DNA from 3 places in the Pseudomonas leptonychotis genome. Region 2 is predicted to be linked to each of the others. Evidence: predicted binding sites of a transcription regulator. Region 2 holds the regulator's gene; each other region holds the start of a gene.
The links. Region 2 encodes FliA, which starts transcription of late flagellar genes. Its sites were predicted from a motif close to CTAAAGTTTNNNNNNNNNNNGCCGNTAA; they were not measured.

Region 1: the regulator FliA is predicted to act here: its motif matches at 3,146-3,173, upstream of D8779_RS21225 (methyl-accepting chemotaxis protein).
Region 3: the regulator FliA is predicted to act here: its motif matches at 3,065-3,092, upstream of D8779_RS00785 (flagellin).

The regions. Positions count from the first base shown of each region.
Region 1 is NZ_RFLV01000001.1:2,179,649-2,183,953, reverse strand. Features, by position in the region: gene creC (two-component system sensor histidine kinase CreC) at 1-50, opposite strand, end outside; gene creB (two-component system response regulator CreB) at 50-736, opposite strand; gene D8779_RS21225 (methyl-accepting chemotaxis protein) at 1,085-3,115, opposite strand; gene D8779_RS10065 (cyclic di-GMP phosphodiesterase) at 3,293-4,305, opposite strand, start outside.
Region 2 is NZ_RFLV01000006.1:110,190-114,494, reverse strand. Features, by position in the region: gene flhF (flagellar biosynthesis GTPase FlhF) at 1-856, shown strand, start outside; gene fleN (flagellar synthesis regulator FleN) at 935-1,765, shown strand; gene fliA (RNA polymerase sigma factor FliA) at 1,762-2,508, shown strand; gene D8779_RS19685 (chemotaxis response regulator CheY) at 2,606-2,980, shown strand; gene D8779_RS19680 (protein phosphatase CheZ) at 3,000-3,788, shown strand; gene D8779_RS19675 (chemotaxis protein CheA) at 3,800-4,305, shown strand, end outside.
Region 3 is NZ_RFLV01000001.1:172,137-176,441, reverse strand. Features, by position in the region: gene D8779_RS00790 (glycosyltransferase) at 1-2,901, shown strand, start outside; gene D8779_RS00785 (flagellin) at 3,193-4,305, shown strand, end outside.

The DNA of each region.
Region 1 (4,305 bases), on a different contig from region 2:
AGGCCAACAAACAGGAAGTACACCAGAAAGATGCGTATCCCCAAGGGCATCAGGCGTGCCTCGGTGAATAGCTATACCCCAGGCCGCGATGGGTCTGAATCGGCTCAGCATCAGCGCTCACCTGGCGCAGTTTGGCGCGCAGGCTTTTGATATGGCTGTCGATGGTGCGCTCATAACCCACATCAGCCGCGACGCCCAGACCGTCGAGCAACTGCTCGCGGGAGAACACCCGCTCGGGTTGCGCCAGCAGGCTTTGCAGCAAACGGAATTCATGACGTGTGAGGCTCAGTAGCTGGCCGTGGTAGTGGATCTGCACCCGGTCGACATCCAACTGGAACGGTACGTTAGTAGAACTGGCGGCCGGTAGGTCGCGCGGGGCCATACGTTTGAGGATGACCTTGACCCGCGCCGCCACTTCACGCGGGCTAAAAGGCTTGACCACATAATCGTCGGCGCCAATTTCCAACCCCACCACGCGGTCGATTTCCTCGCTACGCGCGGTAAGAAAAATCACCGGCACCTCGGAGAATCGCCGTAAGCGCTTACAGGCTTCAAAGCCGCTGATATCCGGCAGGCCAACATCGAGAATCAGCAGGTCGGCGGGGTTGCGTTGCTGCTCCGTCAGGGCCTGCTCGGCCAGGCTCATCCACGTGGTGGTAAAGCCTTCACTTTGCAGGGCAAAGATCAGCGTATCGGCGATCGCGGCTTCGTCTTCGACAATCAGAATATGCGGCATGGGCGTCCTGCTCGTGGCAACTCGGCGAGGAGCCTGCGGCAGGCCGCTGCCAGCGTCAAGGGCAAGCCGAAAGGCCGAATGCACAGCCTCTTGTAGCCCGGATGGAATCCGGGAATGGTGGCGAGAGCAGGTATCCCCGGATTACATCCGGGCTACGTCTAAAAGGTTGTGCGGATATGGATGCGCCGTAACCCACCGCAACGGAGCGCAAGGCTATCGTACCGGTGGGTTACGCGGCGCTCGGCCTCGGCGGCTACGCCCAAGCACAGTGCTTTGCGCCGCTAACCCACCCTACCTAGCTGCTTTTAACGCAGCAGGGCCGACGCGCAGCAGATCGCAGACAGCCCCTCAATCGAGCTTGAAGCGCGCGGTGTTTTGCTCCAACACCTGGCTGCCCTGACGCAGTTGCTCGGCGGCGTGACTCACCGCCTGTGCGCTCTCAAGCAAGGCGCTGGCGGCCTGATCGACCTGCTGAATATTGCCGCTGACCTCATCAGCCGTGGCCGCTTGCTGCTCGGCGGCGGTGGCGATTTGCGCCAAGCGATCGGTCACCAGTTGCACTGACTCGACAATGGCGTCCAGGTCCTCACCCATGGCCAATACACTGCCGACATCACCTTCGGCCTGGCGTACGGCTTCTTCCATCTGGGTGACCGACTGGCCCACTACGCGATGCAGGTTGCCCACGGTTTCGGCAATTTCTGCGGTGGAGTTCTGCGTGCGCTGCGACAGTGAACGCACCTCGTCGGCAACCACCGCAAAGCCACGACCCTGCTCGCCCGCGCGCGCGGCTTCGATGGCAGCGTTAAGTGCCAGCAAGTTGGTTTGCTCGGCAATCCCCTTGATCACATCCACCACGCGGGTGATCTGCTCAGTCTGTACGCGTAGTTGTTGCAAGGTGGTGGCGCTGTCACCCAGACGACTGCTGAGCTGACGCATGCTCTGGCTGGTGCGGTTGCTGCGCTGGTTACTTTGATTGGCGATCTCGCGGGTTTGGTTGGCTTCCACCGCCGCCTGTTCACAGCTCTGCGCCACGCTCTGTGCGGTGGCGGCCATTTGCGTGGCGGCGGCGGCAATTTGGCTCATCTGCGCCTGCTGCTGCTCCACCGACTCCAACGCATTACGCGCCTCGCCATTGAGCATCTGCACGGTACCGCCCAGTTGCTGGCTCTGCTGATTGACCCCTTGCATGGAGCCGCGCAACTGATCAACTGCCGTATTCAGAGCCATGGCGATGCTGGCCAGATCATCCGCACCATGCACCTGCATGCGCACGCGCAGGTCACCATCACGCAAGCCTTCGGCGGCCTGGATGATCCCGGCTGTGCTACGACGGATTGAAGCATTGAGGCAGAACAAGACATACAGCGCCAGCAGGGTTAGCAGGCTGAACACACCGATCACTTCGACCATCGCGACCAGCGCTTTCTGTCGGTACTCGCCGAGGCTCGCGACAAACTGCTGGTACAACGCCGTCTGCAAGCCGAGTAACTGGCCCTGTAGAGCATCGCTACGCTGCACGAACTGCTCCGGCGTCAACGTCATCGGGCTGGCGTCGAACATGTCGCGGTCGATACCCGAGAGGAAGGCTTCGTAACCCTGCAATGCTTCATCGTAAGGCCCTTGTAGCTGACGCATCGCACGCGGTGCCTCTAACTTGAGCGTGGACTGAGCCTTAAGTAGCTGGCTACGCGACTCATCCAGACTGCGCCGTAGATCGCGAATCAGCACCCTGCTCTGCAGAGTGAAATGCTCCGACACCACCGCGCCATAGCCTTGGCTGGCAAAGCTGCCCAGCTGTTCGAGCAAGCGCGGCAGGGTGTAAGTCAATTGCTCCATCATCAGGTAGGTGTCGAGCTGAGGATCGAGGATCAGACCACTGTCGGTAGCCACCTGCTCACGCAGGGCGAGCAGGCTAAGCAGGTTCTTTTGGTAACGTTCGAGGGCATCGGGCAGGGCTAACTTACCCAACACATCGATACTCAATTCAGCCTGTGCCGCGCTAAGCCCCTGTAAATGTTGGCGGGCCTGATTGCTGAGCAACTTGGATTTAAGCGGCTGTTCCAGTGCTTGCAGGGCGGGTTCAAGACCACTGGCGCGTTCACGCAACAGCGCTTCGGCGGCTTTCTCAGTGCCTTTCCAACGCGATAACAGCGTGCGCTGTTCAATCAACTCCTGCTGCACGCCGGCCATGCCCTGCAAGGCATTGATGCCTTCCAGCTCATGGTCGATCGCGTTGAGCCGTTCAAGGTAATTGCTGCCGATCACCCACAGCGAAAACCCTAGCGGCAACGCAAACAGAACAAACACCAGCTGAAACTTGCGCGCGAAGCTAAAACGCTCCAGCAATCGCACACCCGGTTTGAGTACTCCAGTCATACCTACCTCAACCTGTGGAGCGCGCCAACTTCAAGGGCACGCCAAAGCAAAACTTCAAGCAAGAAGCACGCCCAAGCAACGCGCCTGCCGATATCCATGAATAGGAGCATAGATGAGGATGCGCAACAGTCCGTCACAGAGGTACCCGCAAAGCACCACTGACCTCTGCTCACGCACTTAGCCCGATAGGCCGCTCCAGAGCTCGTCAACATGGCGAAAGCCCCACGCCTCGGCGGACTCGCGACTGACGATCTTGTCGCGCCCGACCAACTTGCTCAGGTCGATCACTTCCTGCTCGATCGGCGCTTTCGATTTGGCCGAGAAGAACACCTTGACCTTCGGCATCAGCAAGGATTTGGTCTGCTGCTCCATGACCACACCGATGCGCCCGCTTTCCAAACGCACCAGTGAGCCCACTGGGTAAATACCCACGGTTTTGACAAAGGCCTGGAATACCACGGGGTCGAAATGGCCTTTCCACTCAGCCATTTTGCGGATCGACTCAGCTGGGTCCCAGCCTTTTCTATAGGCCCGGTCGGAAGTAATCGCGTCGTAGACATCACACACCGCGCCCATGCGCGCATACAGGCTGATTTGCTCGCCAGCCAGGCGATGCGGATAACCACTGCCATCCATCTTTTCGTGGTGATGCAGGCACACATCCAATACCAACGCACTCACCTGCTTGCTCTCAATCAGCATGTGCGAACCCGCCATAGGGTGGCTACGCATCGTCGCAAACTCGCGGTCGGTCAACTTATCAGGCTTGTTCAATATGTCATTGGAAATGGCCATTTTGCCGATGTCATGCAACAAGCCGGCGAGCCCAGCCTCACGCACCTGCACATCCTCAAGACCAAGCTGACGCGCCAGCGCAATCATCAGCGCACATACAGCCACCGAATGCATATAGGTGTATTCATCGGCATTTTTCAGCCGCGCCAGGCTGATCAGCGCATTGGGGTGCCGCATAACCGAGTCGGAAATTTCTTCAACCAACTCACCGGCCTGTTCGAACTGCAATGCCTGGCCCATGCGCGCATCGCTAAACATGCTGATTACTGCCGCTTTGGCATTGGCGCAGAGCTTAACTGCACGCTGCAGTTCATCGTCCATCGACACCGATCGAATCACCGGCGGGTTCTGCACAACAGCCATCAACTTGGCGTTGGTTTGTGCCGCCACCTCTT
Region 2 (4,305 bases):
GCTGCAGAGCCGCCGTCCGCAGCAAGCCAATCTATGGCGCCGCCTGCAGCGGATGGGCTTGTCGGCCGAGCTGTCCAAAGCGCTACTTGAGCGTGTCGCCAATATTGCTGAGCCGCGTCAGGCCTGGCGCATGCTGTTGGCACATTTGGCCCATGCGATCAAGACACCGAAGCAGGAACCGATGGAAGAGGGCGGCGTAATCGCCTTGGTCGGCCCGGCAGGTATGGGCAAGACCACCACGCTGGCCAAGCTGGCCGCACGCTATGTACTCAAGTACGGCGCGCAGCATATCGCTCTTATCAGCTTGGACAGTTACCGAATCGGCGCCCAGGAGCAACTCAAAACCCTGGGGCGCATTCTTAATGTCCCGGTAACCCTGGTCGATCCTGGGCAGTCACTCACTCAGGCTTTGGCTCCGCTGGCGCGTAAGCGTGTAGTGTTGATTGACACCGCGGGCTTACCTGCCAATGACCCAGCCCTGCGCATGCAGCTGGAAACGCTGGCCAGTCGTGGCGTCAACGCAAAAAATTATCTGGTCATGGCGGCCACCAGTCAGGGTCAAGTGCTGAAAGCCGCCTACCATAGTTATAAGCGCTGCGGCTTGGTGGGCTGTATCGTCACCAAGGCAGATGAAGCCACCAGCCTGGGTGAGGTTTTAGGACTGGCTATTAGCCAGCGTCTACCGGTAGCCTATCTCGCTGATGGGCCACGTATTCCTGATGATCTGCAGATTCCACGCAGCCATCAGCTGGTCAGCCGAGCCGTAGGGCTGCAGGCGACCCAAGATCCAAGCGAGGATACGATGGCGGAGATGTTTGCCGGCCTATACCAGCAACCCACACGACGCGTCAGTTAAGCGCCAGGGCGTTGGCATTTGAACCGTACTTAGCCGGCTAAGTGGCTCCAGTCGAAGTTAGACAAGGTGTTAGAAATTATGGGTATGCATCCCGTACAGGTGATTGCGGTGACCGGCGGCAAAGGTGGCGTCGGTAAAACGAACGTCTCGGTGAACCTGGCTTTGGCCTTGGCTGACCTGGGGCGTCGCGTCATGCTGATGGACGCTGACCTTGGCTTGGCCAACGTCGATGTGTTGCTGGGTCTGAGCGCCAAACGCACGTTAGAAGATGTCATCAGTGGCGAGTGCGAGCTGCGTGAAGTGTTACTGCAGGGGCCGGGCGGCATTCGTATCGTGCCAGCCGCGTCTGGTATTCAGAGCATGGTGCAGCTCTCGCCCATGCAGCATGCTGGTTTAATCCAGGCCTTCAGCGATATCAGTGACAACCTCGATGTGCTGATCATCGACACTGCAGCCGGTATTGGTGATGGCGTCGTCAGCTTCGTGCGTGCCGCCCAGGAAGTCCTGGTGGTGGTCTGCGATGAGCCCACCTCCATCACCGACGCCTACGCCCTGATCAAACTGCTAAACCGCGATCACGGCATGAATCGTTTCCGGGTTTTGGCCAATATGGCCCACAGCCCGCAGGAAGGTCGTAACCTCTTTGCTAAGCTGACTAAAGTCACTGACCGTTTTCTTGACGTTGCCTTGCAGTATGTTGGTGCAGTGCCGTATGACGAGTCAGTACGCAAGGCCGTGCAGAAGCAGCGCGCGGTTTACGAGGCCTTCCCGCGTTCGAAGTGCGCGCTGGCGTTCAAAGCGATAGCCCAGAAAGTCGATGCCTGGCCGTTACCGGCCAACCCGCGCGGTCATTTGGAGTTTTTCGTTGAGCGCCTGGTGCAGCAACCGATCGCAGACACGGCTATATGACATCAGCCTCTGGATTCCGTATGTATAGCAAGGCGCAGGCGCAGGATTCCCAGCACCAGTTGATCGAGCGCTATGCGCCCTTGGTCAAACGCATTGCCTATCACCTGTTGGCGCGTTTGCCGGCCAATGTTCAGGTCGACGATTTAATCCAGGCCGGGATGATCGGTCTGCTCGAAGCGTCAAAAAAATACGACTCCAGTAAAGGTGCCAGTTTCGAGACATTCGCCGGTATTCGCATCCGCGGTTCCATGCTCGATGAGGTGCGCAAAGGCGACTGGGCGCCGCGTTCTGTGCATCGCAATAGCCGTATGGTCAGTGACGCGATTAGAAAAATAGAGGCCATAACCGGCAGAGACGCTAAAGATCAAGAGGTTGCGGCCGAACTCCAATTGAGTCTCGAGGATTACTACGGCATTCTTGGCGATACTTTAGGCAGCCGCCTGTTCAGCTTTGACGACCTTTTGCAGGACGGCGAGCACGGCGGGCTGAATGAAGACGCTGGCAGCAACCACCTCGAACCTTCTCGTGATCTGGAAGATGAACGCTTTCAGGTGGCCTTGGCCGATGCCATCGCCAACCTGCCAGAGCGCGAGCGTCTGGTGTTAGCGCTATATTACGATGAAGAATTGAACCTTAAAGAGATCGGCGCAGTGTTGGGGGTTAGCGAATCGCGCGTAAGCCAACTACACAGTCAGTGTGCCGCTCGTTTACGCGCTCGTTTGGGCGAGTGGCGCGCACATTGAACGGCATTCGCTAACGTTGGGCCGGTTTCACGATTAAAGGCGCACACAGGTTGCTGGGTGCGTTTGGGACTGTACGGAGGTCGACTTGGACAAGAACATGAAAATCCTCATCGTTGATGACTTTTCAACGATGCGACGGATCATCAAGAACCTCCTGCGTGACTTGGGGTTCACCAACACTGCGGAAGCCGATGATGGCGTCACCGCACTGCCCATGCTGCAAAGCGGCAGTTTCGATTTTCTGGTGACTGACTGGAATATGCCAGGCATGACCGGTATCGATCTGCTGCGCGCGGTGCGTGCAGATGAGCGCCTGAAAACGCTGCCGGTATTGATGGTGACGGCAGAAGCCAAGCGCGATCAGATCATCGAAGCAGCTCAGGCGGGGGTTAACGGTTATGTCGTAAAGCCGTTTACTGCCCAAGTGCTGAAAGAAAAGATTGAAAAGATCTTCGAGCGAGTCAACGGCTGATGTTTGCCATGAGGGTGCTATGGAACATAAAGATTCCGTTCAGGGTGACCTTGAGTCGACTCTGAAACACAACGCTCGCCAACTGGTAGACAGCCTGGAACAAGGCAACTTTGGTGAAGCAGTCGGCTTGATTCATGAGCTAAACAAAGCGCGTGACCGGGGCCTGTATCACGAAGTTGGCAAGCTGACCCGTGAGCTGCACAACGCTATCGTCAATTTCCAACTCGACCCTCGTGTGCCTCACGCCACCGAGGTCTCGCAAATTACTGATGCCACAGAGCGCCTCAATTACGTGGTGACGATGACCGAGAAAGCGGCCAATCGGACCATGGACCTGGTCGAGCAAAGCGCGCCAATGGTGAACGATATCAGCCATGAGGCGCACAGCCTGAGCGTTGACTGGGGGCGCTTTATGCGCCGCGAGATGAGCGCCGATGGTTTTCGCGAGCTGGCCAAGCGTGTTGAGCTTTTCCTGGCCAACAGTGAGCGCGACGGAGCGAAAATTTCCGGGCACCTCAACGATATTCTGTTGGCCCAGGATTATCAGGACTTGACCGGCCAGGTGATCAAGCGTGTGACTCAACTGGTGACCGAAGTTGAGAGCAACCTTGTGAAACTGATGCTAATGGCCAGTCAGGTGGATCAGTTTGCGGGCATTGAGCACAACCACGACATGCTGCGCGCTGAACAAGAAAAACAAAAAGAGCCTTCGCATGGTGAAGGTCCGCAGATTCATGCCGATAAGCGTGAAGACGTCGCATCCAATCAGGATGATGTCGACGACCTGCTTTCCAGCCTGGGATTTTAGGAGCACGTCTTATGAGCTTCGGCGCCGATGAAGAAATCCTCCAGGACTTCCTGGTAGAGGCCGGCGAGATTCTTGAACTATTGTCCGAGCAGCTGGTAGAGCTGGAAAGTCGCCCGGATGACATGAATCTGCTCAACGCTATTTTTCGCGGGTTTCATACCGTCAAAGGTGGTGCCGGTTTCCTCCAGCTCAACGAGCTGGTGGAATGCTGCCATATTGCAGAAAACGTCTTCGACATCCTGCGTAAGGGTGAGCGGCGCGTCGACTCCGAGTTGATGGATGTGGTGCTTGAAGCACTGGATGCCGTCAACAGCATGTTTACCGAGGTGCGTGAGCGTACCGAGCTGACTCCGGCCACACCTGAGTTGCTGGCTGCTTTGGCGCGCCTGGCTGAGCCGGCGGGTGCTGTTGAGGCCGTGCCGGTTGAACAGCCCGCTGAAGCCGAGCCTGAGCCCGCTACAGGTGATATCACCGACACTGAGTTTGAGCACTTGCTTGGTGCCTTGGATCAATCGCC
Region 3 (4,305 bases), on a different contig from region 2:
GTCGGGGAATTCGATACGGGACTGGCTGCATTCGAAGACTGGGACATGCTCCTGCGCCTGGCCACACGCTACCCGTTTGTGCATGTGCCAGTGGTTACCAGTGAGGTGCACACCCGCGACCAAGGGGCTGGCAGCGATCATATGCTGGGGCGGGAGCGGAAAAACTTCCCGGAACTCTATCAAACCTTGTATCGGCGTTATCTCGGCTCGGCCAGTGAGGCGCTGAAGCATGGTCGGGAAGACATGCTGCAGAGCTTGGGTGTCCTGGCTGAGGCGCGCACGGAAGAGCCGGCCCTGCAGCGATGGCTCGCCGAACGCCTGCCAACGGAAGCAGAAAACAAACTGATCAACCACTACTTGCTAGAGCATGATGGCGGACCGCTGATCGGCATTGTTGTGCTCGATACCGAGACGGATTCGTCGTTATTGATGCGAACCCTTAAGAGTCTGAGTGGTGAGCGTTGTCTCTATGCCACTTTGAAGATTGTGGTTCTAACCAGCAGCACTGTACCGGCTACATCTGCAGCCGATAAGTTGCACTTTATCCAGCTGGCGGGCGGGGAAATTGCTGAGCAATTGAACCGGGCGATCAGTGCCAGTGATTTCACGTGGTTTATGCTGGCCCGTGCGGGTGATGAGTTCACGCCGAGCGGTCTAATGGTCGCCGGCCTTGAATTGACGGCCAACCCAGACTGTCGTGCCATTTATGGTGATCAGCTGCAGCGCCTGCCCGATGGCAGTTTAGGTGGCGCGTTTCTGCCTGGCTTCAATCTTGATTTGCTGCTCAGCTTCCCGCTGGTTATGGCGCGCCACTGGCTGTTCCGTCGTGATGTCTTTCTGGCTGCTGGCGGCTTCGATGCGCAGTTCGCCGATGCGCTGGAGTTTGATCTTCTCACCCGCTTAATTGAAGCAGAGGGTTTGCTCGGGTTGGGGCATGTTGGTGAGCCGTTGTTGATTACCGACGCCCCAGCGCTTGGTGATAATTTGGATGAGCGCCGGGTGATTGAACGCCATCTGGCGCAGCGCGGTTATCAAGCCCGTGTAGTCCCCGGGCTGCCTGCGCGTTACCGTATCGACTACGGTCATTCTGCAACCCCGCTGGTATCGATTTTGATCGCTGTTGATGCGCCTTTGGCGTGCGTCCAGCGCTGTCTGGACAGCCTGCTCGAGAAGACTGCTTACCCGCATTACGAAATTCTGCTCGGAGCCCATGATGGGGCCGATGTAGAGACTCAAGCTTGGCTGCAGGGAATTGCCGCATTGGCTGATGCCAGGCTTCGCGTAGTGTCTTGCGGTGATCTTGCTCAGGTTCAGAACCGTGCAGCTGCTGAGGCGCAAGGTGACTATCTACTGCTGCTTTCTTGCGAGTCGGTGGCGGTCAGTGAGAGCTGGTTGGGCGAGCTGCTTAATCATGCACAGCGGCCTGAGGTGGGTGTTGTTGGCGGCAAACTGCTTAGCAGTGATGGGCGCATTGATCAGGCCGGTCTGCTGTTAGGGCTGCGCGGCCCTGCCGGTCGGGCCTTTGCGGGTGAGCCGATGGACAGCGCAGGGTATCTGCAGCGTCTACAGGTCGATCAGAATTACAGCGCGGTCAGTGATGCCTGTTTAATGGTGCGCGCCGACCTATACCGTCAGCTTGGTGGTCTGGACGCTGCGCTGAGCGCATATCGCGATGTCGATTTCTGCCTGCGTGTGCGAGCGGCGGGCTATCTGACCGTATGGGCTGCCCATGCCGTGCTGATGCATGAGCATGTATACCGAGAGCCCGTAGTGGCTGAGCAGGACGCTCTTTACGAGCGTCACTTAGCGGCGATAGCACGTGACCCTGCCTATAACCGCAACCTTGCTCTGAGCGGCCGGGGCTTCGACCTGGAAGCTGACGTCGGGCTGACTTGGCGGCCACTAAGCTGGCGTCCGCTGCCGGTCGTGCTGGCTCATCCAGCTGACCCATTTGGTTGCGGTAACTACCGTGTCATTAAGCCATTCTCAGCCCTCAAAGAGGCGGGAATAGTGGACGGCATGATGTCCATCGGTCTCTTGCAGGTGCCGGATCTGGAGCGTTTTGATCCGGACGTAATCGTGCTGCAACGTCAGATTGGCGATCAGCGTTTGGATGCGATGCGCCGTATACAGAAATTCTCGCGCGCGTTCACTGTGTATGAGCTGGATGATTACCTGCCCAACCTGCCGCTCAAGAGTGTGCATCGTGCACAAATGCCCAAGGACATACTCAAGTCGCTGCGCAAGGGACTGAGCTTTGTTGACCGCTTCACGGTATCTACAGCGCCATTGGCCGAGGCCTTTGCTGGGTTGCATGGCGACATTCGGGTGATTGAGAACCGTTTGCCGGTGGATTGGTGGAGCGGCTTGTCGGCTAAGCGCCGGCGAGGCGCCAAACCACGAGTTGGCTGGGCGGGTGGCGTTAGCCATACCGGCGACCTTGAGCTGATTGCTGATGTGGTCAAGGAGTTGGCTGGCGAAGTCGAATGGGTTTTTATGGGGATGTGTCCGGATAAAATCCGGCCCTATGTCCATGAGGTGCATGCTGGGGTCGGTATTGATCTTTACCCGGCAGCCTTGGCGAGCCTGGATCTTGATCTCGCGTTGGCTCCAGTTGAGCAGAACTTATTTAATGAGTGCAAAAGTAATTTGCGCCTGCTCGAGTACGGCGCCTGCGGCTTCCCGGTCGTTTGCAGTGATCTCGTCTGTTATCAGGGTGCACTGCCGGTAACCCGGGTGAAGAACCGGTTTAAGGATTGGGTCGATGCAATCCGTATGCACGTCAGCGACCCGGATGCGAGTGCCAGGGCGGGAGACGAGCTGCGCAGGCAAGTGCAGGAAGGCTGGATGCTTGAAGGTGCAAATCTTGAAGCGTGGCGCGCCTCATGGTTGCCCGATTGATGCCGACACAGTGCTAGCGAGGGTTTAGGGCAACGCTAGAACGTGTATTTGTGCATGAAGAACCGTGATATTTGCTGTCGAGATATCGTCAGGTGCCAGGTTTTTCATGATGTTGCCGCTTAAGTACTTGTTCTGTTAGTGGAAAAAAAAATAGAACGAGTTGCTAAAGCTGCTCACAAGACCGCCGATATAAAGATCGAATGCGAACTTTATGGGGCGTCTGAGCAAAGCAGGCCCGAAGCTCGCAGGCTCAGACAATCTCAGTAGCACGGTCCTTTGGAGGCAAACACCATGGCCCTTACAGTCAACACAAACGTAGCGTCACTCAACACTCAGCGTAACCTCAACAGCTCGTCCAAAGGCTTGGATACCTCGTTGCAGCGCCTGTCCACAGGCTACCGCATCAACAGTGCCAAGGATGACGCCGCGGGCTTGCAGATCTCCAACCGTCTGACCAGCCAGATCAACGGTCTTAACGTTGCGACTCGTAACTCCAACGATGGTATTTCTTTGGCGCAAACCGCTGAAGGTGCTTTGCAGCAGTCGACCGGTATACTGCAACGTATCCGTGACTTGGCCCTGCAGTCGGCTAACGGCTCGAACGGTGCTACTGAACGTGCAGCGCTGCAAGGCGAAGTGTCGCAGTTGCAGCAAGAGCTGAACCGTATTTCTGAAACCACCAGCTTCGGTGGTCGTAAGATTCTTGACGGCAGCTTTGGGTCTCAAGCTTTCCAGGTCGGTGCTAACGCTTACGAAACTATCAGTGTTTCGATCGGTTCCGCCGCTACTGATCGTATCGGCATCAACCGTTTCACCAGTGACAGTGCTGGTGCTAACGCCACTGCTTCCGGTGCAGCATTCAGCGCCACTTCGGGCAGTGCTTACAGCAGCGCTTCCTTCAACATCAACTCCAAGCTGTCTGATGGCAATGTCGCGATCTCTGGTGCGGCCAGCGGTTCTGCCAGTGAAGTAGCGCGTGCAGTCAACTCGAAGAGTGATGAAACCGGTGTGACAGCTAATGCTCGTACCGTTGCGACGTTAGGCGGCATCACTGCGTCGGGCACTGTCTCTTTCAATCTTTCTGGTCTGACCAGCAAGTCGCTTTCGACAGACGCTACCTCTGTATCAGCAGTCGTGGATGACATTACAAACCTGTCTTCCCTGGCAGATGCAATCAACCGTGAAACTGGTAAAACAGGTATCTCGGCTGTTTCCAAGGGCGACACCATTGAACTGGTTAGCTCCCGCGGTGATGCGATCGGTATCAGCAGCTACGCCGGTTCCGGTGGTGCAACTCTGCAGACCAAGAGCTTCGATGGTGCGACTGATGTTGGTACTGCTGCGACAATCGTTGTTGGTGGTGGTGCGCGTGCCGATGGTCAGGTTCAGCTTGAGGCTGCAGAT